DNA from 3 places in the Nonomuraea sp. NPDC004186 genome. Region 1 is predicted to be linked to each of the others. Evidence: riboswitches for the same ligand, from Rfam matches in the RefSeq annotation. Region 1 holds a riboswitch; each other region holds the start of a gene.
The links. Region 1 has a riboswitch for cyclic di-AMP ahead of ACWEPL_RS50140 (glycoside hydrolase family 25 protein). Riboswitches for the same ligand answer to the same signal wherever they lie in the genome.
Positions count from the first base shown of each region.

Region 2: linked by a shared signal. The riboswitch ahead of ACWEPL_RS39455 (C40 family peptidase) and the one ahead of ACWEPL_RS50140 (glycoside hydrolase family 25 protein) in region 1 are both predicted to bind cyclic di-AMP.
Region 3: linked by a shared signal. The riboswitch ahead of ACWEPL_RS42345 (CHAP domain-containing protein) and the one ahead of ACWEPL_RS50140 (glycoside hydrolase family 25 protein) in region 1 are both predicted to bind cyclic di-AMP.

Region 1 is NZ_JBSGFQ010000101.1:28,585-36,021, forward strand. It holds gene ACWEPL_RS50125 (xanthine dehydrogenase family protein molybdopterin-binding subunit) at 1-1,391, shown strand, start outside; gene ACWEPL_RS50130 (M56 family metallopeptidase) at 1,685-2,554, shown strand; gene ACWEPL_RS50135 (DegT/DnrJ/EryC1/StrS family aminotransferase) at 2,569-3,741, shown strand; gene ACWEPL_RS50140 (glycoside hydrolase family 25 protein) at 3,785-4,561, opposite strand; cyclic di-AMP (ydaO/yuaA leader) riboswitch at 4,574-4,719, opposite strand; gene ACWEPL_RS50145 (LuxR C-terminal-related transcriptional regulator) at 4,946-5,566, opposite strand; gene ACWEPL_RS50150 (hypothetical protein) at 5,946-6,524, shown strand; gene ACWEPL_RS50155 (hypothetical protein) at 6,563-6,697, opposite strand; gene ACWEPL_RS50160 (hypothetical protein) at 6,824-6,964, opposite strand.
Region 2 is NZ_JBSGFQ010000063.1:8,628-16,064, reverse strand. It holds gene ACWEPL_RS39470 (phosphotransferase family protein) at 1-181, opposite strand, end outside; gene ACWEPL_RS39465 (NYN domain-containing protein) at 326-1,648, shown strand; gene ACWEPL_RS39460 (C40 family peptidase) at 1,780-2,754, shown strand; cyclic di-AMP (ydaO/yuaA leader) riboswitch at 3,149-3,313, shown strand; gene ACWEPL_RS39455 (C40 family peptidase) at 3,387-3,902, shown strand; gene ACWEPL_RS39450 (hypothetical protein) at 4,427-5,233, shown strand; gene ACWEPL_RS39445 (M48 family metallopeptidase) at 5,245-6,819, shown strand; gene ACWEPL_RS39440 (glycosyltransferase family 4 protein) at 6,828-7,437, shown strand, end outside.
Region 3 is NZ_JBSGFQ010000072.1:2,560-9,996, reverse strand. It holds gene ACWEPL_RS42375 (RNA polymerase sigma factor) at 1-617, opposite strand, end outside; gene ACWEPL_RS42370 (YciI family protein) at 705-1,145, opposite strand; gene ACWEPL_RS42365 (TetR/AcrR family transcriptional regulator) at 1,228-1,962, opposite strand; gene ACWEPL_RS42360 (LysR family transcriptional regulator) at 2,027-2,890, opposite strand; gene ACWEPL_RS42355 (alpha/beta fold hydrolase) at 2,962-3,768, shown strand; gene ACWEPL_RS42350 (YoaK family protein) at 3,734-4,480, opposite strand; gene ACWEPL_RS42345 (CHAP domain-containing protein) at 4,764-5,450, opposite strand; cyclic di-AMP (ydaO/yuaA leader) riboswitch at 5,464-5,601, opposite strand; gene ACWEPL_RS42340 (Gfo/Idh/MocA family protein) at 5,719-6,672, opposite strand; gene ACWEPL_RS42335 (aldo/keto reductase) at 6,692-7,437, opposite strand, start outside.

The DNA.
Region 1 (7,437 bases):
GCACCGGCTTCCGGCCCTCCTGTGAGTACCGGCTGCGCCTGGGCAGCGACCGGGGTGGGCGCCTGACCGGCATGGTCCACGAGATGGACGCCGAGACCTCGTCGTACGAGAAGTTCACCGAGTCCATCCTGGCTCCGGGGCAGATGCTCTACAGCATGCCCAACGTCTCGCAGGCATACCGGACGGTGCCGCTGGATGTGAACACCCCGCTGTGGATGCGCGGCCCCGGCTTCGCCACGGCGTCCTTCGTCATCGAGTCGGCCATGGACGAACTCGCCCACAAGCTCGGCATCGACCCGATCGAGCTGCGCCGGCGCAACGAACCGGCGCAGGACGAGTCGAAGAAGCTGCCGTTCTCCACCCGCCGGCTGCGCGAGTGCTACACCGTCGGCGCCCACGAGTTCGGCTGGCGCCGCCGATCCTCCAGGCCGCGTTCCCGGCGCGAGGGCGACTGGCTGATCGGCATGGGCATGGCCGCCGGCGTCTACGACACCGCGCGTTTCGCCGCACAGGCCCGGGTCCGCCTGAACGCCGACGGCACCGCTGTGGCAGAGGCCGCCGCCAGTGACATGGGGCCGGGCACCTACACCTCCCAGACCCAGGTCGCCGCCGACGCCCTCGGGCTGACCATGCGCACGGTGACCTTCCGGCTCGGTGACTCGCTCTTCCCGCCGACCCCGCCGCACGGCGGCTCGATGACCATGGCAAGCGTCGGCTCCGCCGTGCTCGACGGGTGTAACCAGGTGCGACGGCAGGCGATCAAGCTGGCCGTCGAGGACCGTGGCTCGCCGCTGTATGGAGCGGACGCCGACGTCGTCGTCGTCCGCAGCGGCCGGATGCACGTCGAGGACGACCCCGCGCGCGGCGAGACGTACCAGCAACTCCTGGCCCGCAACAACCGCTCCCACCTGGAAGCGCTCGGCTCCTTCGCCGGGCCGTCCGGTCCCGAGCGGCACTCCTTCTACGCCTACAACGCCACCTTCGCCGAGGTGGCCGTCGACGCGACACTGGGGCTGGTGCGGGTGCGGCGCATGCTCGGCGTGTACGACGCGGGCCGCATCATCAGCCCCAAACTCGCCCACAGCCAGGCGATCGGCGGCATCGTGGGCGGCATCGGCACAGCCCTGCTGGAGCACACGGTCACCGATCACCGTGACGGCCGGATCGTCAACGCCAACCTGGCGGACTACCTCGTCCCCGTCAACGCCGACGTCCCCGACATCAAGACCATCTACCTGGACGGCGAGGACCGCGAGGCCGACCCGCTCGGCGTCAAGGGACTGGGCGAGGTCGTGCACGTCGGCGTGGCGCCCGCCATCGCCAACGCGGTCTTCAACGCCACCGGTCGCCGCATCCGCGAACTGCCCATCACCGCCGAAGCACTGCTCTGACCCGGGCGCTCCAGCGACTCCTTCTTGATGGTTTCGAGGTAGGTGTCGAGGTGGTCGAATTCCCAGACGTTCAGTCCGCAGGCTTTGAGCAGGGACGGTACGTCGAGGTCGGCTTCGGGGGCCAGGATGGCGCCTTGGGCGTCGGTGAGTCCGGCCCCGATCGGTTTGCCGGTGCCGAGCCCGTGTCGTTCGAAGGGCAACCCGTCTGCGGTGCTCAGCCAGTTCGTCCACGGTCTGAGCCCTGATGAGGAGGCGGCCCTGCGCGCGCTGCTCGACGGATCCGGGAGCGGCAGGTGAATCTGGAGATCTACCTTCCCGTCGCGCTGCTCACCATGGCGAGCACGCTGATGGCCTGGCGGCAGCCGCGCATGCACCCGGCCTGGCACGCCCGGTTGCTGATCCTTCTCATCGGAGCCACGGCCCTGACCGTGCTGGGCATGCTCGCCTTCGTCGTCATGATCGCGATAGGCACATTGACGGCGGCCAAAGCCACCGTGATGGGCCGCGTCCTCATCGGCCACGGGCAGGTCCCCGCGGCTGTCGCCGGTGTGGTGATCGTGCTCCTGCTGATCATGGGCGGCGCCGTCATCCATGCCGTCGCACGCTGGCACCGGGACCTGCGGGATGCCAAGGCGCTGGGCACGGGCGTGGTGGCCGACGAGCGCCCCTTCGCCATGGCGGTACCGGGAAGGCGTGGAGGAGTGATCCTCTCCAAAGGGCTGCTGAGCATGCTGTCCCGGCGGGAGCTGGAAGTGGTGCTCCGTCACGAGGCCGCGCACATCCAGTACGGCCATCATCTCTATCTGATGGCCGGCATCATCGCCACGAGGATCTTCCCTGCGCTGATCTACCCCTATCGGGCACTGTGCTTCGCCATCGAACGCTGGGCCGATGAACAGGCCGCCGCCGCAGTCGGAGACCGCGAGCTGACGGCGCGTACGATCGCCCGAGTCGCCTTGGCACAGCCGGCAGGGGAAGCCCGCACATTTCCTTCCCTGACCGGCTCTCACATCGCCCGCCGCGTCGAGGCCCTGCTCGGACAGAGCCCACCGGACAACCGCATCACGGGTCCGGTGCTGCTCAGCGGCGCCTGGATGGCCACGGGAAGCGCCATCTCACCCACTCTTACCCACCATGCCAGCTTGCTGCTTGTGCTGTTGTGACCACGGTGACGGGAATGTTCAAGCACCTGGAAACGGAATTCGCCGCTCGTCTCGGACGAGACTGTCTCGCCGTGCCGTCGAACAGGCTCGGCCTGTTCATGGTCCTGAAGCACCTGATGGCTCCGGGCGAGCGCCTGCTGATGTCACCGATCACGGCTGACGAGATCCTGTTCCTGGTGCTCGCCGCCGGGCTTCGACCGATCATGGCGCCGGTGTGCCGGCAGAGCGGCAACATCGACGCCACCCGGATCGACGAACTGAACTTCGACGGGGTGCTGACCACCAACCTGTACGGCCTGCCCGACGACGTCCATGCTCTTGGCAGGCTCTGCGCCGAACGGCGGATCCCCTTGATCGAGGACGCCGCCCACGCCCTGCAGACCACCGTCGGCGGCGTTCCCGTCGGCACCTTCGGCGCGGCGGGGGTGTTCAGCCTGTCCAAGCACGCGGGCGCGGCACCCGGTGGCATGATCGCCCTGTCGTCGCCGCATCAGCGGCCGGCTCTGCTGGAAATGCGAGAGCGCTGGAGCACTCCCCGGTACCGCACGGTGGAACTCGCCGCCCTGCTGAAGACGATCGCCCGCAACACGCTGGCCGGGACCCTGCTGTCCCTGCCCGCGTGGCACATGTCCCACGCCCTTGGGCTGCTGGAAAGCCGACAGGGCCACCGCATCGAGCTACGACGTACCGCGCTCGCCCCGAGACTGGGCGGTCTGGCCTCATCGGCGGCGGGCGTCGGCGCGCTGGATCCCTGGATCCGCGCCGACAACCACCACTACCGCGCGAGGCCCGGCAGCCTGACCGAGAGTTACGCGCTCCGCAGGATGCAGGTGATGGACCGCCGGAGGGAACGTCGCCTGGCAGGAGTGGCGAGCCTTGCCGGTCTCCCCATGGCCGCCCCTGCCGTACGGGATCACATCGACCAGCCGCTGTTCCGGGTGCCTCTGCTGGTCGAGAACCGCGAGCGTGCCATCGAAGCGTTGCGGGGACAAGGCGTGATCACCGGATACATCTACGATCCACCCTTCGACGACTACGCCCCCGGCCTGATCGAGCCCTCGCCGCTGCCGCAGGCGGCGAACTGGTGGGCCCGACACGTGCTGCCCGTGGATCCGCTGCAGGCCGAACAGGCCTGGCCGGTGCTCGCCACGCTCTCGTCACCCGAGGTACCGGCGCGGCCCGCCTGACAACGAAACCAGGGAGATCAGCGAGACCCGGTAGCGCCGCAGCTCAGGCGGCAGGACGGCCCAGGCCGCGCAGTTGGGCGGGGGTCAGCGCGGAGACGTTCTGGTCGATGGGGGATTCGGTGTACTGGTGGATGGCCCAGGACTTCCAGTCGGCGGGCGGGGTGATGGCGCCCTTGGCCTTGCTGTAGTGGGCGACCCACAGGGGGTACTGGGCCAGGCCCTTGCCGTAGGTGTTGGCGAAGTTCCAGCCGCTGTAGATCATCGGGGTGATTCCGGTCTTGGCCTTCACGTGCGACAGCCAGGTCTTGGCCCAGGTGTTGACCTCGGCCACGGACTTGCCGTCGGTGGTCTCCAGGTCCAGGACCAGCAGGTCGCCGGCCTTGGCGGGCTGCGAGTTCACCATGGCGAGGAAGTACTCCGCCTCGGCGATGGGGTTGTTGCTGGGGTGGCCGAAGTGGTACGCACCCCGCACGATTCCCTTCTTGCCCATTTCGCGCCAGTGGCGGGCGAACGAGGAGTCGCGGAAGGACGTGCCCTCGGTGGCCTTGATGATGCCGAACTGGGCCGGGCTGGCAGCCCAGTCGTACTGGGACTCGTACCTGGAGACGTCCACGCCGTAGGTGAACGCCCTGGTCCCCTGCTTGGCTTCGTGCCGCGCGTCGTGGTCGGTGGTCGAAGCGAGCGCGGTGCCGGTCGCGCCCGTGAGGGCGGCGGTCCCGGCCAGGATCGCGCCGGTGATGGCGAGGCTCAGGTGCTTGGCGGGAAGAGCGCGGTGGCTCTTGAGGGAATGGGCGAGTGCGGCAAGCCGGGGCTTGAGCATGAGGGTATTGACTCCTTGCTTCCATGCCGCCTACCGGGTTAGCTGACGGGTTCGGGCGTGGAAGTGCCCTACGGGCGCAGCCTGGGCTGGCGTCCGATTCACCCCGAAGAGAATGGGTCCCCGGTTCCGCGAGGGGGCGGATTCGGCGGCCGTACGCGACGCTGGGGGCGGCGTACGGTCTGGTCAACGAAACGGCAACGCAGCGACGGAAAGGTTGGTCACTGCGCTTATCACAGGTACGTAAAGGTATATATCTCCCCATGGATGCTGCAAGCGGGACAAATCCGATCTCCGGTGTATCGGGCCCGAAACGCCTTGCCGGTAGCAGGTTCGGAGCCAGGTAAAGGTTTGCGACGCGTCCCCGTTCGCTTCTGCTCGGCTGGGTCAAGCGGGCCCGGAACTCTCCCGTGCTGTCCCGGCGGTGTGGCCGGGGCGGTTGATGCCGGTCTCGTAGGCGAAGATCACGGCCTGGATGCGGTCGCGGAGGCCCAGCTTCATCAGGATCCGCTTCACGTGGGTCCTGATCGTGGACTCCTCGACGACGAGCGCGGCGGCGATCTCCCGGTTGGACAGGCCGCGGGCGACGAGTTCGAGGGTCTCGCGCTCGCGTGGGGTCAGCGCGTCGAGCCTGGCCTGGTCGGCGAGGTCCGGGGCGGGCTGCCGGGCCATGCGGTCGATCACGCGGCGGGTGACCGACGGCGACAGCAGCGCGTCTCCCGCCGCGACCGCGTGCACCGCCGCGATCAGCTCCTCGGGGCGGGCGCGCTTGAGAAGGAAGCCGGAGGCGCCGGCACGCAGGGCGCCGAAGATGTAGTCGTCCTGCTCGAACGTGGTGAGGATGAGGATCTTGACGTCGGGCGCGGTCCGGGAGAGCTGCCGGGTGGCGGCGATCCCGTCGAGGTCGAAGGGGCCTACAACCATACGGCCAAGCAGGTGCTTCACCTGGTAGGCGCCTCCGAGGAATCCCTGCGCCGCCTGTTTCCGGTGAAATTCGAGGTCCCTCACGACGCCTTCTTCGAGATCACCGGGATGCTGACCTTCGTTGCGTCGCTCGGGGTCGCCTGGTCCCAATGGGGCATGGCTCGGTATCGGGAGCATCTGTGTAGACAGGCGACTTGATCTTCATACTTTTCACCGGCTCTTCCCCTGAATGGGATAAGCCTGCGGCGTGGCGTCATGGAGCGGCTGACGGCGGCTGGAAGCATCGTACGAGTCTCGTCGGCTCGCTCGGCGGGCGAAGAGCGCCGCTCTCCGGCCTGCCGGGCGGTCGCGATCACGGCTCGTATTTCGGAAGGAATGGTACATGTCCACGCCAATTCCCCGAAAAGTAGCCGTAGTCGCTCCTGGTAGGCCGAAGGTGCGTCGCTCCGCCAGAAGAATGACCATGTCGACCATGGGCGGCTGCCTGTCGATGGTCATGGCCGCTGCCTTGCCTCTCTCGGCGCGCGCAGAAAGCGTCGACCACCAGGACGACAGCCTCGACCCTGGCCGCGGCCGGTGCTCACCGCGAACCTTCATCAGAGCCGATCGGCTTTCACCGAGGAACTTCCTCGTGCCCCGCACCCGCTACATCGACGGCCCCGGTGGGTCAATGAAGGTGGAGATCACACGGGAGCACCAAGTGCGCGCCGCCATCGAGGGATTTAACGACAGGCAAGCTGAGGTCAGCACCGGCGAGTTGGTTCGCAAATTGCGAAGGATGGGGTTTTCTTCTCTTCAAGAAGCGCACAAGGTCTTCGGCGGACACGAATATGAGAGAAAGGTCAGCAAGGGCATGTACGGCAACCTGTCGTACCGCGTCTTCGGCTACCGCATCGGGTGGTCGGCCTGGGCCGTCCTTGGCACGTGCCGCCGCGTCCGGATCGATTCGGGAATCGCCAACGTGCCCGCCAGGGTCGAAGGCTGGCGATACTGGGAGACCAAGCACCCGCGGTTCAAGGGCCGCCGACTGTCTTTCGCGTAATGCCTGGCCTCGGGATGTGACTCCCGTACTGGAGCAGGTCAGGGCTGCGGGAGGCGCGGCATCAGCGCGTTCGGCACCACCAGTTCCGCCCGCAGGCTCGCCGGCCGCGCCAGAGCATCGCTGCCGTCACCGGCGGACTCGACCTCGCCCTCCATCCGTACGGCATCGTGCAAAGCCTGGTCATCATCGACCGGCGACACTCGCACCGCCGTCCCAAGCCCTCCAAGCCTGAGGGAACCATGTGAGATTGGCCCCGGCTCGGGCAACGTCACCGCCTCGGGGAAGGCATTCAACCTTGCCTACTGTCGTCTGGAGTCGTTGTTGCAACCATGCAGCAACCCGTTGGCGGCCGTGGAGGCGAGATAGGCCGCCGCGGTCGGTGAGCCGGGGGCCCAGGAGGGAGCGCCGCGTTCGAGCAGGGCCAGAGGGATGAACATCATCACTGCCAGCGAGCCCGTCGCGAACGCGGGTGCTGGCGAGTGTCAGCCGGAGCAAGGGAGCGGGAGGGCGCCAGCGCCGACTTGGCGCGGCGGTGCGTTCCTCGCCGCGGGGGAGGAAGGCCAGGGCGACCCCCGCGGCTGCCAGGCCCGCGATCGCCCTGCCTGCCGACAAACAGACCCCCAGCAGGGCGTATACCTGTAGGCGCCGCGTTCCCGTGGTGACGCGGGCGAGAAGCTCCTGGGTGGCGGGCTCGTACAGCTCGAACGCCAGGCCCACCAGGACTACCGCGCCTGGGATGGCACGGTCCGCGGGGGCAGCCGGTCCAGCAGGAACGCTCCGATCCAGAGGTGAGCGCGGCGATCCCGAAGCTCGCCAGGGCGGCGAGGCGCCAGCTCGGGGCCGGTGAGCACCGCGAGGAAGGCCAGGGTTTAGGAGCCGAGCGGGTTGAGCACCCGTATCCACAGCAGCGTTC
Region 2 (7,437 bases), on a different contig from region 1:
GCGTTCGCCCTTCGCCCCAGGTCGCGGTGAAGAACAGGGTCTCGCTGGACATGCCGTTCTCGGCGGGTCTGGACACTTCGGACACCGAGGCGCTCGCCCCGACCCTCCCGCGCAGCCAGCGGGCCAGGCTGTCGCGCAGTTCCACCAGGTCACGGGTGGAGGTGCGGATCTCTTCTGCCATGGTCGGCCTCCTGGGTGAACACCCGTCCCGGCTCAGTCGTACATCCCCAACCAAGCGCTTGTCTAGACAGAGGTGGCCGTTACGGTCAGGTACGCGGCAGCCGTACCCTTGTCTGAAAGGGCATGTCACGAAGGGACAAGTGGGATGAGTTCAGCGGGTGAAGGCCTGTCTCGCCCGCTTCCCGAGCAGGTGCGGCTCAATGTCGTCGATCTGGCGTCCCAGGTCCTCGGGACGATGCCCGCTGCCTCCATACCGCCGCCCCTTCGCGGGATCGCCAAGTTCGACCCCCGAAAACGCGCCAAACTCGGCAGCGCGCCCATCGCGGCGCAGCTCGAGAACGACAAGAAGTTCCGCGAGCTGGTGGCCGAATCGGTGGAGGCCGGCTGGCCCGAATTGGTGGCGTCCCTGGCCGAGGGAAATGTCCCACCGGCCGCCGACCCCGTGCTCGTGGCCGCGGCCGCCTACCTCACCCGACCGCCCGGCTGGGCGGAGATGATCGAGGTCGCCCGTACGGACCTGGTGCAGTCGGCCGTGGCGGCCGAGGGATCGGAGCGCGAGGAGGTCGTCAACCGGCTCCGCGAGCAGCTCGCCGCGCAGAAGACCGCCGCCAAGGAGGAGGCCGACCGGCTGCGCGAGCAGATCAGGGCGGCCCGGGCGGAAAATTCTGATTTGAGGCGCAAGCTCCACGACGCCCGCGAGCGGGCCAAGGCCGCGGTGCAGCGGGCCGAGGAGATGGAGCACGCGGCGGAGGACGCCAGGTCGGCCGCCACGGTCGCGGGCACCGCGGGCGAGTCCGAGCTGCGGCGGCTGCGTGAGCGGCTGGCCGACGTGGAGAAGCAGCTGGAGGCCTCGCGCCGGGCCGCCCGCGAGGGCAGGAGCATCGAGGACGCCCGCATCCGGGTGCTGCTCGACGCGCTGCAGGACGCCTCGGCCGGGCTGCGCAGGGAGCTCGCCCTGCCCACGATGATCAGCCGGCCCGCCGACTCGGTCGCCGCGGTCACCGGCGAGCGGCCCGGCGTCCGGGGGGTGCCCGCGCGGGCGCTGGCCGACGACGACCCGCAGCTCCTCGACCAGCTCCTGGCCCTGCCGCAGGTCCACCTGATCATTGACGGCTACAACGTGACCAAGACCGGCTACGGCACGCTCACCCTCGCCGACCAGCGCACCCGGCTCATGACCGGGCTCGGCGGGCTGGTGGCGCAGACCAGGGTCGAGGTCACCGTCGTGTTCGACGGGGCCGAGCTCAACTCCCCGGTGCAGGTCGTGGCGCCGCGCGGGGTGCGGGTGCTGTTCAGCCAGCCGGGGGAGATCGCCGACGATCTGATCCGCCAGCTCGTACGCGCCGAGCCGCCCGGCCGGGCCATGGCCGTGGTGTCGTCGGACCGCGAGGTGGCCGAGTCCGTCAGGCGGATGGGAGCCAGACCCGTTCCGTCTGGCTTGCTGCTGCGCAGGCTGGGCCGGGCCTAGATTACCTGCACCCCTTACGTGCGGATTTGCCGCGCCGTGCCAGGGATATTACGAATTGGGCGGATAACGTGTGACCTCACCCGCCACTTCTGTACTATTCGCCCCAGATATCATCCCTGGGAGGCGACACAGTGAGGTTTGGCAGGGTGCCGGTGGCCGCGGGTCTCGCGTTCGGGCTGGTCCTGTCTCCCATGGGAGCCGCCGTCGCTGATCCCCGGCCCACCCTCGGACAGGCCAAGGCCAAGCTCGACAAGCTCAACGACAAGGCCGACAAGGTCGTCGACCGCTTCAACACGGCCACCGAGCGGTACAAGGCCGCCAAGGGCGCCTACACCAAGCTGAACGACCGCTACAAGACCAAGCTGGCGACGGTCGCGGACCTGCGCGCCCAGGTGATCGGCATGGCCGTCGACAGCTACAAGCTCGGCACCGACGTGACCTCCCTGCCCGGCCTGGTGAGCGCGGACCGCCCCGACGACTTCCTGATGAGCCTGGCGCTGGCCGGGCAGCTCTCGCGGGAGCGGGCGGAGAAGCTGGCCGCGTTCGACCGGGAGAACCGCGGGCTGAAGGTCGAACGCGACAAGGCGGAAGAGGCGCTGGAGGCGGCCGACCGGGAACGGGACGGGGTCGAGAAGGAGCGTTCGGAGATCATGAAGCTGATCTCCGAGCAGAAGAAGCTCCTGAAGAAGCTGGGCGCCTACAACCCCGGCAACCCGAACAGCGTCGGCATCCAGTACACGGGCCCGGCCTCGGGCAACGCCGCCGCCGTCCTGCGCTTCGCCTTCGCCCAGGTGGGCAAGCCGTACGTGTTCGGCGGGACGGGTCCGGGCGGCTGGGACTGCTCCGGCCTGACCCAGGCGGCGTGGCGCGCCGCGGGCGTGTCACTGCCGCGCACGACCTGGCAGCAGTGGGCCTGGGGCGCGAGCCGCAAGGTCTCACTGAGCGCCCTCCAGCCGGGGGACCTCATCTTCAGCTCGAGCTTGGGTCACGTCAGTATCTACGCCGGCGACGGGAAAATCGTTCACGCGCCGCAGACGGGCGACGTGGTCAAGGTCGTCAAACTCTCGGCGTACGGCGGCCGCCTCGTGGGCGCCATCCGCCCGTAGCTACGACGCCGGATCGTTGATCGCATCAGCCGAACGAGGTTCGGCTGATGGGCGATGGGAACGATCCAGCGCGCCTGACGAGTCGCAACAAGTGTGACAAACGCGACATTTGGGGCCTGACAAACGGGCGCGAAAACAAATGTGAGCAGCGTCACATTTCGGTAACGGAACCTGGTGTTCCAGCAGGGATTTCCCTCCTTACTGACTCCACTATCTGATCTTTACAAGCGGTGTTCCGCTTTGCCGATCCTTGACCCTTCGGCGTAGCTTCTGGCGACGTCGCGGTGAACAAGCCATGTCCCCCGCGAACCCGCACCGGTCTTTCCCGGTGTGAGACAGATAAAGATCCGCTGGTCAACCGCCCAAATGTCCCCATATCAACACATTGGTCGGGACGGTTGGCCTGCCGAATCCGTGCAGCCAGGAGGCACGGAGCCGGGGACCCAGCGATCCCAGTTCCCCAGGGATCAGGGGGTGAATCGGCGCGCACATCGCGCCGTAGGGCGACTTCCAGGCCCGAATCCGTCAGCTAACCCGGCAGGCATTCGTGGAAGAGTCAAGGAGAAATCCTGTCTACCTCCCTGCATAACCCCCGTCTGTCCCGCATTGCCCTGAGTGGCGTAGCGCTCACGATGACCGTGACGGCCGGAGGTGCGATCCTCCATGCCCCAACGGCTCAGGCGGCCACGACCGATTCGGCTTCGACGACCAAGGCGGCCGCAACCGCCGGAACCTCGAAGACGACCTCGGCCGCGGCGCTGAGGGCGGCCAAGGTCGCCCGTCAGAAGGCGAAGGCCCGCAAGGCTGTCGTCGTGGCCAAGAACCAGGTCGGTGACCCGTACCGGTACGGAGGCACAGGCCCTGGTTCGTTCGACTGCTCCGGCCTCGTCCAGTACGCCTGGAAGAAGGCCGGGGTGAAGCTCCCACGCGTGGCGGCCAGCCAGTTCGCCCGCACCAGGAACAAGGTCTCGTGGCGGAACCTCCGGCCCGGCGACCTGATGTTCTTCAGGGGGCTCGGCCACGTGGGCATGTACGTCGGCAAGGGCAAGATGGTCCACTCGCCTCGGACAGGCGAACGGGTACGCATCGACAAGCTGAGTGAATGGCGGCGGGCGTCGTTCGTCGGCGCTGTTCGTCCCGGCATGTGAAGAAGCCCCGCCCGGCTCCTCCGGGCGGGGCTCTCCCATTGTCACTTTCATTTTTTACGGCGGAGCACGGGCGGCACCACCCGCCGCACCTGGCTGAGGGCCTCCAGGAAGACGCCCGCTGACCCGCACAACGCACCCACCGCCACGGCACCCCCTCAAAACAGCCACCCCACCCACTCACCCACACCGCCCGCCTTACGGCTCCCCGCCTTACGGCTCCCCGCCTCACGGCCTCGCGCACGTGGCCCCACAGCCCCCAAGCCTCGGCCCCACGGCCCCACGACGTCACGGCCCCACGACCTCACGACCCTCAGCCCCACGACCCTCGGCTTCATGACCCTCGGCTCACGGGTCACGGCTCACGGGCCAGGCTCCCCGTCCGGTGGCGCGCGGTGTGCGGTCCTCTGGCGCGCAGCCACCGCATGCGGTGCGGGTGGACGGCTCTCACGGGCGCGCGGTTCGGGGTGCGGAGTGGCCGGTCATGGGTCGGCGGGCGGCTACGATCGGGCATCGTGTCAGGGCAGGTGAGTCGGCGGGCTGCGATCGTCTCCGTCCTGCTTCTCGCCGTCGCCTCCGCCAGCGCCCCCACCCCCGATTCCCCCATCCTTCCCGCCGGAGTCCGCGGACCGTGGGGTGACGGCGAGGTCGTGGCCCGTGGGGCGCGGTCCGTGGTCGTCGGCCGGCGCACCGCACCCGCCGAGCTCGGCGACATCGCACGGAGGGCTGATCGGGCGGGGCAGCGGGTGTCGGCCGTGCTCGGAAGGTCAGTACGACCGCTCGTAGTCGTTCCTTCGTCCGCCGTCGAGGCGGCCGGGCTGGCCGGGGTGGGGCGGGTCGACGGGCTGGCGGCGGTGGCCGATCGCGGGCGTGTGATCATCGTCCCCGAGTTCTTCGCCAAGCTGAACTCCACCGGCAAGGACGTCGTACTCACCCACGAGCTCACCCACGTCGTCGCCGGCACCGACCGCCTGCCCCCATGGCTCTATGAGGGGTTCGCCGACTACGTCGGCTACCGCGACTCCGGGCTCCCTGTGAGTACCGCGGCCGCCGAGCTCGCCGCCGAGGTGCGGGCCGGGAGGCTGCCGAGGGAATTGCCCGGACCTGCGGCTTTCGCGGCTGACGGGCGGGACTCCGTCCGGCTCGCCCGGGCGTACCAGGAGGCTTGGCTGGCGTGTCGCTTCCTGGCTGACCGGTTCGGTGAGAGGACGCTGGTGAGGCTCTACCGTGACGCCCGCGCGGGCGGCGTAGACCGAGCACTCGCCGCGCTCGGCCTCTCCGCGGCCACGCTGACGGCACGGTGGCGCGACTACGTGCGAGACCAGCTCGCGTGAGGGGGAGGCAGATGAGCGAACGGCGGAACGTGGACGACGCGTCGCAAGAGGCGTCGAAGGAGGGTGAGGAGGCCGGAGGCACCGCGGCTCTGAGTGGCGAGGCGCGCGGTCACGGTGAGAGCGCGTCAGTAAAGGGGGAGGGCGTCAGCCCGGTGTCCGGGGGTGGCGCGTCCGCGAAAGGGGAGAGCCCGGGGCTGGTGTCCGGGGGTGGCGCGCCCGTGAAAGGGGAGAGCGCGGGGCCGGTGGCCGGCGGTGGTGTGTTCGTGAAGGAGGAGAGCGGCGGCGGAAGGCGGGGGCATGGTGAGGGTGTGTCCGTGAACGGGGGAGGGCCACCGGAGTCCGACGGCGAGCGCCGGCTGAGGCGGCAGGCGGCGGTGGCGGCCGTGCTGCTCGGCCTGGTGATCGCGGCCGTGGCCGCCTTCAGCACCCCCTGGCACCTCCTGACCTCCGGACCACCCGACCCGGCCCGCGACTTCACCGCCGCGCAGATCGCCAGGTCCGAGGCGTTCGACGCGGCCAGCACCCTGCCCGCCTACCTCTCGCTGGCCCTCATGCTGATCATCGCCGGGCTGCTCGTCGCCACCCCGCTCGGCGTGAAGCTGGTGGCGTGGCTCAAAGGCTCCTGGTGGGTCCGCGTGGTGCTGGGCGTCGTGGTCATCACCCTCTTCACCCAGCTGATCAAGCTGCCGATCGCCATCTGGGGCGAGACGCTGCTGCGCAGTTACGGCCTGTCCATCCAGACCTGGGGGTCCTGGGGAAGCGACCGGCTGAAGAACATCGGCGTCGACGCGTTCATGCTCAGCCTGATGCTGCTGGTGCTCGTGGCGCTGGCCCGCAAGTTCAGGCGGTGGTGGATCCCGGCCGCCGTGGGCGCGTTCGCGCTGACGGTGCTGGCGTCGTTCGTCTACCCGGTGGTGTTCGAGCCGCTGTTCAACGACTTCACGACCATGCAGCAGGGCCAGCTCCGCACCGAGCTCCTGGACATGGCCAAGCGGGACGGCGTGCCGGTCGAGGACGTGCTGGTCGCCGACGCCTCCCGCAGGACGACGGCGCTGAACGCCTACGTGTCCGGGTTCGGCGCCACGCGCCGCATCGTCGTCTACGACACGCTGCTCAAGGCCCCGAAGGCCGAGGTCGAGCTGGTCGTGGCGCACGAGCTGGGCCACGCCAAGACAGACGACGTGCTCTACGGCACGTTCATCGGCGCCCTGGGCGCCGCGCTGGGCGCGATCCTGCTGTTCTGGGTGTTTGACCTGGTACGCCGCCGCACCGGCGTCACAGGCCTGGGCGATCCGCGCGCGGTCGGCGCGGTCATAGGCCTGATGACCTTCGGCTCGCTGCTCATGAGCCCCGCCGAGAACCTGATCAGCCGCCAGATCGAGGCCAGGGCCGACCTTCACGCGCTGGACCTCACGCACGACCCGGCCACGTTCATAGCGATGCAGAAACGCCTGGCAGTCACCAATATTTCCGACTTGTCGCCGGATGCGGTGGAATATGTGCTCTATGCGTCCCATCCTTCCAGCCCCGAGCGCATCGCGATGGCCCGTGCATGGGCCAAGCTGAACGGCGTCCCCGTGCAGTGACACGCGCGGTGACAAGCGCGGCGGCCGGCGCGACGCCGGGTGCGGGGCCCAAGGTGCTGGTCGTCACGAACGACTTCCCGCCCAGGCCGGGCGGCATCCAGTCGTTCGTGCACGGCCTCGCGCTGCGCACGCCGGGCGTGGTCGTCTACGCGCCCGCCTGGCCGGGCTGCGAGGAGTTCGACGAGCTCCAGCCGTTCCCGATCGTGCGGCATCCGACGCGGCTCATGCTCCCGACGCCGGCCGTCGCCCGTAGGGCGGCGAGGCTGGTGGCCGAGCACGGCGCGCAGACCGTGGTGTTCGGGGCGGCGGCGCCGCTCGGGCTGCTCGCCCCCCGCCTGCGCCGGGCGGGCGCGCGGCGCGTGGTGATGCTCACCCACGGCCACGAGGCGTCGTGGGCGAGCGCGCCGGGCTTCCGCGCCGTGTTGCGCAGGATCGGCGAGCACGCCGACGTGGTGACGTACCTGGGCGAGTACACGCGCGGCCGCCTGGTCGCCGCCGTCCCGCCGGGCAAGCTCGTACGGCTGGCGCCCGGCGTGGACGTCGGCCAGTTCCGCCCCGACGCGCCCAAGGCGGAGCTGGGCCTGGACGGCAGGCCGGTGGTCGTGTGCGTGTCGCGGC
Region 3 (7,437 bases), on a different contig from region 1:
AAGATCAGATAGATGACCTCCAGGACCGATTCCAGGAGCGCCGACAGCTCGGTGGCTTGGGGGACCTCGAAGGGGATCTCCTTGTCGGCCAGGGTCCGTTTGGCGCGGACGATCCGCTGCGCCACCGTGGACTCCGGGACCAGGAACGCCCGGGCGATCTCGTCGGTGGTCAGGCCGCCGAGCACGCGGAGCGTGAGGGCCACCCGGGCCTCCACGGAGAGCGCCGGGTGGCACGCCGTGAACACCAGCCGCAGGAGGTCGTCCTCGATCTCGTCCACCTCGGGCAGGTCCTCGTCCGTGTCGAGCCGGTGGCCGAGCTCGATCAGGTTACGTTCGAGGCGTTCGTTCCTGCGGATCAGGTCGATGGCGCGGCGCTTCGACACCGTCATCAGCCAGGCGCCGGGGTTGCGGGGCACGCCGGACTCCGGCCACTGCTCCAGGGCGGCGACCAGCGCGTCCTGGGCCAGTTCCTCGGCCAGGCCGACGTCGCGCACCAGCCCGGCGAGCCCGGCGATGAGCCGGGCCGCCTCGATCCGCCACACCGCCTCGATGGCCCGATGGGTCTCCGTCCCGCGGCGGGGGGTGGCTTGGGCCAGGTCGTCGGTGTCGGAAGCCATCACCGGCCCATGAGAGCAGCACGAAGGCGCCGATGGCAACCCGCGTCCCGTCCCCTGAGAGTGCCGGGGCGGGCGCGTGCGGGTGGGTCAGGGGTTGGGCGTGTCGGCGCCGAGGCGGTCGCGTAGTGCTTGTTCGCGTTCCCGCTCGCTCGCGGGCAGCGAATCGTCCGGTACGTCCGAAGCGTCGAACACCCGCCACACGTCCAGCCCGATCCCGTCGTACCCCGGCGGCACCGGCACGCGCATCGCCCATTCGATCGCCTCTTCCCGGGACTTGACCTGGATCAGCCAGAAGCCGGCGATGAGCTCCTTGGCCTCGGCGAAGGGGCCGTCGATCACGGTCGCCTTGCCGCCGCTGTACGCGATCTGGGCCCCCTGCGAGCTCGGGTAGAGCCCTTCGGCCGCCAGCAGCACGCCCGCCTTGGTCAGCGCCTCGTTGTAGGCGTGCATGTTGTCCACGACCTCCTGGCTGGGCAGCGCCCCGGCCTCGGTCTCCGCGTTGGCCTTGCCGACGATCATGAATTTCATGGGCGTCTCTCTTTCGTCTGGTTCGAGCTCCCGTCGAACGCGTCGAACGGCGACAGGCGGGATCGACACGTACGCGAGAGATTCATCGCGCGAACAGCCGGGCCGCGATGCCGTCCAGAACGTACTCGAGCCCGGTCTCGAACTGCCAGCCCGGCCGGTCCTTGTGCCTGCCCTCGTAGATGTACTGCCGGAAGCCGGGGTGGCGGCCGGTGTCGAGGAGGTACGTGAGCTGCGGGGCCATGCTGAGGTAGACCTGCTGCTCGCTGGACCAGCCCTGACCCGCCATGAGCCGGCGCATCGCGATCTCGGCGCCGGTGACTCCATGCGTGTAGGAGCCGACGGTGTTGACGACGGTCATCTTGGTGTCGGCGTCCAGGTCAAGGCCGTCGACGGCGCGCAGCGCGCGTTCCGCCACCGCCAGGCGGTTGGGGGTGACGGCGAGCATCGCGCTCGGCGGGAGCTGGGCGAGCCAGAGGTGCTTCAGCATCAGCTCGCGCGTCCTGACGGCGATCTCCCGCAGCGTCTCCCGCCATCCCGCCGTCTCGCCGGGCAGCTCCAGCTCGCCGTAGGCGTGGTCGGCCATCAGCTCCAGCAGCTCATCCTTGCCCGACACGTACCGGTACGCGGCCATCGGGGCGACGCCCAGCTCGGTGGCCAGCCGCCGCATGGTGATGGCGTCGAGGCCCTCCGCGTCCGCGACGCCCACGGCGGCGGTGGCGATGCGGTGCGGGGACAGGGTCCGGCGGGGGGCGGGCGCCGGGCGCTCGAGGCGGGCCCACAGCGGGGGCCTGTCATCGGGCTTGCGCGGGGCAGCCATGGATCGCCCTCCTCGCGACGAGTTGGTGTACAACGTATCAGAAGTAGACGACGTACACGCTGATCTACAATGTAAAGGAGCCGAGCTGGTCGAGAAAGGCGCGTGTGGTCGGGGGGCAGTCGTCCGCCGACGGAACGGCCAGGGCCAGCGAACGGGTCATCTTCGGCTCCAGGGGCCGGGTGACGACGGTGCCCAGGTCGGTGGGGAGGCCGAGGGTCGGGACGATGCTGACGCCCAGCCCCGCGGCCACCATCTCCAGGATGGCGGCGGGCCCGCTGGCCTCGAAGGCGACGTCGAGCCGTACCTGGGCCGTCAGCGCCGCACCCATGATGAGGGGACGGCAGCCGGCGGTGGTCAGGATGAACGGCCTGCCCTCCAGATCGGCGAGAGTGACGGCCGGGCGGGCGGCCAGGGGGTGGTCGGCGGGCAGCACGGCGACCATGTCGTGGGTGCTCAGGTGGACGGTGTGCAGGCCGGGCGCGGGGAGGGTGACGACGCCGACCTCGGCGGCGCCGCGGTGCAGCCATTCGCGGATGTCGTCGTCCATGCCCTCGAAGAGGCGTACGCGGACCTGCGGGTAGCGGTCGGTGAACGCGCGCAGCAGCTTGGCGACGAGCGTGCCGGTGGCGCTGGGGAGACTGGCCAGGCGGAGTTCGCCGGTGATCTGGCCGCTGGCGGCGGCCACGTCGGCGCGGATGAGGTCGAAGTGGCGCAGGGTCTCGCGGGCGCGGGCGAGGGCTCGCCGGCCGGCCTCGGTGAGGGCGATGCCGTCGCGGTGGCGGACGAACAGGGCGGCGCCGAGCTCGCGTTCGAGGGCGGCGATGGCGCGGCTGACCGCGGGCTGGGACATGCCGGTGTGCTCGGCGGCGGCGGTGAAGCCGCCGTGTTCGGCGACCGCGACCAGGGCCCTAAGCTGCGCCAATGTCATAGCGACATACCTTAATTGGTATTTGACGGGGACGCTTCCAGAACATGATGGTTATGTCCATGTTCGAGCGAATGACGATCGAAGTCGACGGCCGCGTGGCCAGCTATCTGACGTCGGGCGAGCGGGGCCCGGTGGTGTTGCTGTTGCACGGCACGTACTGGAGCCGGGTCTGGGCGCCGGTGATCGACGGGCTGGCGGCGGCGGGGCTGCGTCCTGTGGCGGTGGATCTGCCGGGGCTGGGGCGTTCCGGCGGGGAGCTGACGGCGGAGACGGCGGCGGTTCCGGCGCTGGCGGCGTGGGTGGCCCGGTTCGCGGCCGCGGTCGGCGCGGGGGAGCGGCTCTCGGTGGCGGGGCACGACATCGGCGGTGCGGTCGCCCAGCACCTGCTGGTGGAGGGGAGGCCAGAGGTGCGGCGGCTGGCGCTGGTCAACTCGGTCACATACGACTCCTGGCCGGTGCCCGGCGTGGCCCGTTACCGGGATCCGGCCGTGGTGGCGGCCACGACCGTGGAGGAACTGCTGGCCGCCCGCCGCAAGGCGGTCACCACCGCGCTCGCCCGGCCGGCCACCGAGGCGGAGCTGGCCGATTACCTTGATCCGTGGAACGACCCGCGGGTGAGCCGGTCGTGGATGGCGCTGGCGGGCGCGGCCGACAGCCGTTACACGCTGGACCTGGTGCCCGCACTCAGGGCCGATGGGACGCCGAAGCTGCTGGTGTGGGGGGAGGACGACACGTTCCAGGAGGTCCGGTACGCCGAGCGCTTCGCCGCCGAGGTGCCGAACACGACGCTGGTGCGCGTTCCCGGGGCGGGGCACATCCCGATGGAGAACGATCCGGCCGGGGTCACCCGGGCGCTGGCGGAGTTCTTTCTCGGCTGAGACCGCTGCGGGCGACGAGGGCGACGGTGGTGAGCAGGGCCAGGGCGGCCGCCAGGGCGGGTGCGGGGCCGGTCGTGAGGTGGAGGAGGGCGCCGGTCAGGGCGCCGAGGAACATCGCGGCAATGGAGGCGGATCGACGCAGGGCGGCCCGGCCCGGCGTGTCGGCGGCCAGGCTCGTGAGGGTCGTGGTGAGGACGTTGGTGACCAGGTCGGGTACGCCGAGCGCGCGTACGGACGCGTTCTGCAGGCCCATGCCGCAGGCGAGCAGCACGATGAGGGCCGCCTGGGACCAGGTCGTGCGGTGTCCGGCCGTGAGGGCGATCGCGAGGGTGGCGGCGACGAGGAGCGCGTGTACGGCGGTGGCGGCGGCGAACGCCCGCCGCGGGTTCGCGGTCCGCCTGATCACCCGGCCGGCGCTCCAGGCACCGGCTCCGAAGGCGACGAGGGCCGCCGGGGAGGCCCATCTGGACATCTGGGCCTCCCCGGCCAGGGCGAAGCTGAGGAAGACGATGTTGCCGGTCATGTTGGCGACGAAGACGCGGCCCAGGCCGAGGAAGCTGACGGCGTCCACGAGGCCGGTGACGAAGGCCAGGAGGATCAGCAGGGCGGGCAGGACGCCGTGCGGGTTGGCGCCGCGCGGGAAGAGCCCGTCGGCGATCCGTCGCAGCCCACTCCGCACCAGCCTTCCGGGGCGTCTGCGCGCGGCTGGCATGGTGGGCGGCTCCTTGGCGAGGTCGCGGGCGGTTCGCCTCGGGTCTTCCCCGGTGACGGGCCGCCGCACTCGCGGGGGGTGAAACGCGACGGCCGAACGGCACCGGTCGCCGGGTTCCGCTCGGCACGCCGCCGCACTCGCCGGGGGTGAAACGCGACGAGCGCGCGTCCCGTTGCGGGACGCGCGCTCGTTCGGCGCTGGGGGAAGGCCGGCCAGGAGGTGCCTGGGGGAGTCCGGTCAGTAGGCGCCTGGGGGAAGTCCAGCCTGGAGGGGGACAGTCCGGTCAGGAACGGTACTGGGGGTAGCCGTAGCCGACGACCTGGGACTTGGGACGGACGCGCTCCTCGACCTTGCCGTTGCCGGTGTTGCCCTCGACGGTCGAGATGGTGCCGTCGCCGTTGTCCTTCTCGACGAACCCGACGTGCTTGATGTCGTTGAGGTTCTTGCTGCCGCTCCACGAGAAGTACACGATGGCGCCGGGCTTGGCCTCGGTGCCGAAGCGGTGGTTGGCCTGGAACCACTTGGCGTGGGCGACGGTCCAGGCGTCCCAGCCGATCTGCGAGCGGGCGCCGGTCTGGTCGCCCACCCAGGAGACGAACATCGCGCACCAGGCGGCGTTCAGGTAGTCGGCGCGGCTGCCGCCGTCACGGGCGATGGTCTCCGCGGCGCGCTGCGAGTTGGCGTACCAGCGCTGGAACTTGGTGCCGCCGCCGGCCGCGTTCTCGGTGATGCCGACCTGGGACTTGGCGAGGGCCAGGACCTCGCCGGCGGTGACGCCGGCCTTGGCCTCGCGCGAGCGCTCGGCGTGGTCGGCGACGGTGGCGGTGCCGGCGACGGTGTCGATCGGCTGCTTGTCCGCTGCGGTGGCGCTGGTCATGTGGGCGCCGAACGCGGTCCCGAGGATGGTGGCGCCGAGAAGGGCGCGGGCGATGTTGGTCTTCGCAGCGGAGGTAAAGCGGATGTTGGCCATCGAGGGGGTTTACTCCTTGCTTCCATGCCGCTTACCGGGTTAGCTGACGGGTTCGGACGTGGAAGCTGCCCTACGGCACCGAAGTGCCGATTCACCCCAAAGGACGTGGGTCCCCGGTTCCGCCCGAGGGCGGATTCAGCGGTCACAGGACGTTCCTGTGATGTGTCTTGCGATGGTCGGACAAGTCCGGACAAACCGGACGTATGTCTCAAGAATGCCTCAAACGTAATGCATAAGGCAAGAGCGTTACAAATCGATAAAGGCCCAGCTAGGCGACCTGCCTGCGAGCCTCGGCCAGAAGCCCCATCATGGCAAGGGATTCGTCGAGCGGCATGATCGAACTTTCGGTCCTGCCTTCGGCCGTCGCGGCCCGGACCTCGCGGAGCTCCCCGGCGTACCCGTTGTCCGCCGGATCGAGGATGTACTCCTCCGGCTCCATGGAGGGCCCGGAGAGCAGAATCCGCGGCGTGGCCCAGAACGGTGCCTGGAGGTCCGCCCGCATCTGAGTCCCTACAACACTGGCATGGTTCGGGTAATTCCCGAGCAACGAAGTCTCCACGAGAGCCTTCCTGCCACCGGGGTAGAGCAGCACGCCGCCGGCCTCCGCGTCGACGCCGTTGGGCGCCAGAGTGCCGGTGATCCGCAGGTCGGAGGGCATGCCGAGGATCAGCTGGGCCAGCCCGAACGGGTAGATCCCCAGGTCCAGGAGCGCCCCGCCGCCGAGCTCCGGCGCCCACAGCCGGTGCTCCGGGTCGTAGGACTTGGCGAAGCCGAAGGAGGCGTGCACCGAGCGGAGGTCGCCGAAGCGCTCGTCGGCCGCGATCTTCTGGACGAGCGGGTTGAACCGCATCCACATCGCTTCCATCAGGAACACGCCCGCCTCGCGCGCCAGGCGTACCATCTTCTCCGCGTCGTCCACGGTGGCGGCCAGCGGCTTCTCGCACAGCACGGCCTTGCCCGCGGCGATGGCGACCTCGGCCACCTCCAGGTGCTGGGCGTGCGGCGTCGCCACGTAGATCGCGTCCACGGCCGGGTCGGCGCAGAGCCGCTCATAGGAGTCGTACGCGGACTCCGCCCCCAGCGTGGCGGCCAGCGCCTGCGCCCGCCCCATGTTCCTCGATCCGACGGCGGCCACCCGCATGCCCGGTTCGGCCGCGATGGCCGCCCCGACGGTCCGCGCAATATTCCCTGTCGCCGCTATGCCCCACGCAAAATCCCGCACGCGGGAGATCGTAGACGAGTCAGGTCATGTTGAACGTGTCGGGGTCGGGTCCGATCCGCTGGCCCCTGTTCATCGCGCCGATGGCGGCCATGTCCTCGGCGTCGAGGATGAAGTCGAAGACGCCGATGTTCTCGGCGATGCGCGCCGGGGTGACCGACTTGGGGATCGCGACGTGGCCGAGCTGCAGGTGCCAGCGGAGCACGATCTGCGCGGGCGTCTTGCCGCACTTGTCCGACAGCTTGGCCAGCGCGGGGTCGTTCAGCAGGCCCTGGCCCTGGCCGAGCGGGCTCCACGCCTCGGTGAGGATGCCGTTGGCCTCGTGGAAGGCGCGCAGCTCGCGCTGCTGGAGGTACGGGTGCAGCTCGATCTGGTTGATGGAGGGAACGAGGTCGGTCTCGTTCATGAGGCGGGTGAGGTGGGCGATGCTGAAGTTGGAGGTGCCGATGGCCTTGGCCCGCCCGTCACGGTAGATCTTCTCGATCGCCTTCCACGCCTGCACGTACTTGTCCTGCTGCGGCACCGGCCAGTGGATGAGGAAAAGGTCGATGTAGTCGAGGCCGAGCCGGGCCAGGGACTCGTCGAAGGCCGCCTCCGCGCGGCCGTGGTCGGCGTTCCACAGCTTGGTGGTCACGAACAGCTTCCGGCGCGGGAGCTCACTTTCGCGTACGGCCTGCCCCACGCCTTCTTCGTTGCCGTACGCGGCGGCGGTGTCCACGTGCCGGTAACCGGCCTTGAGCGCGGTCGCGACGGCCTTGGCGGCCTCGT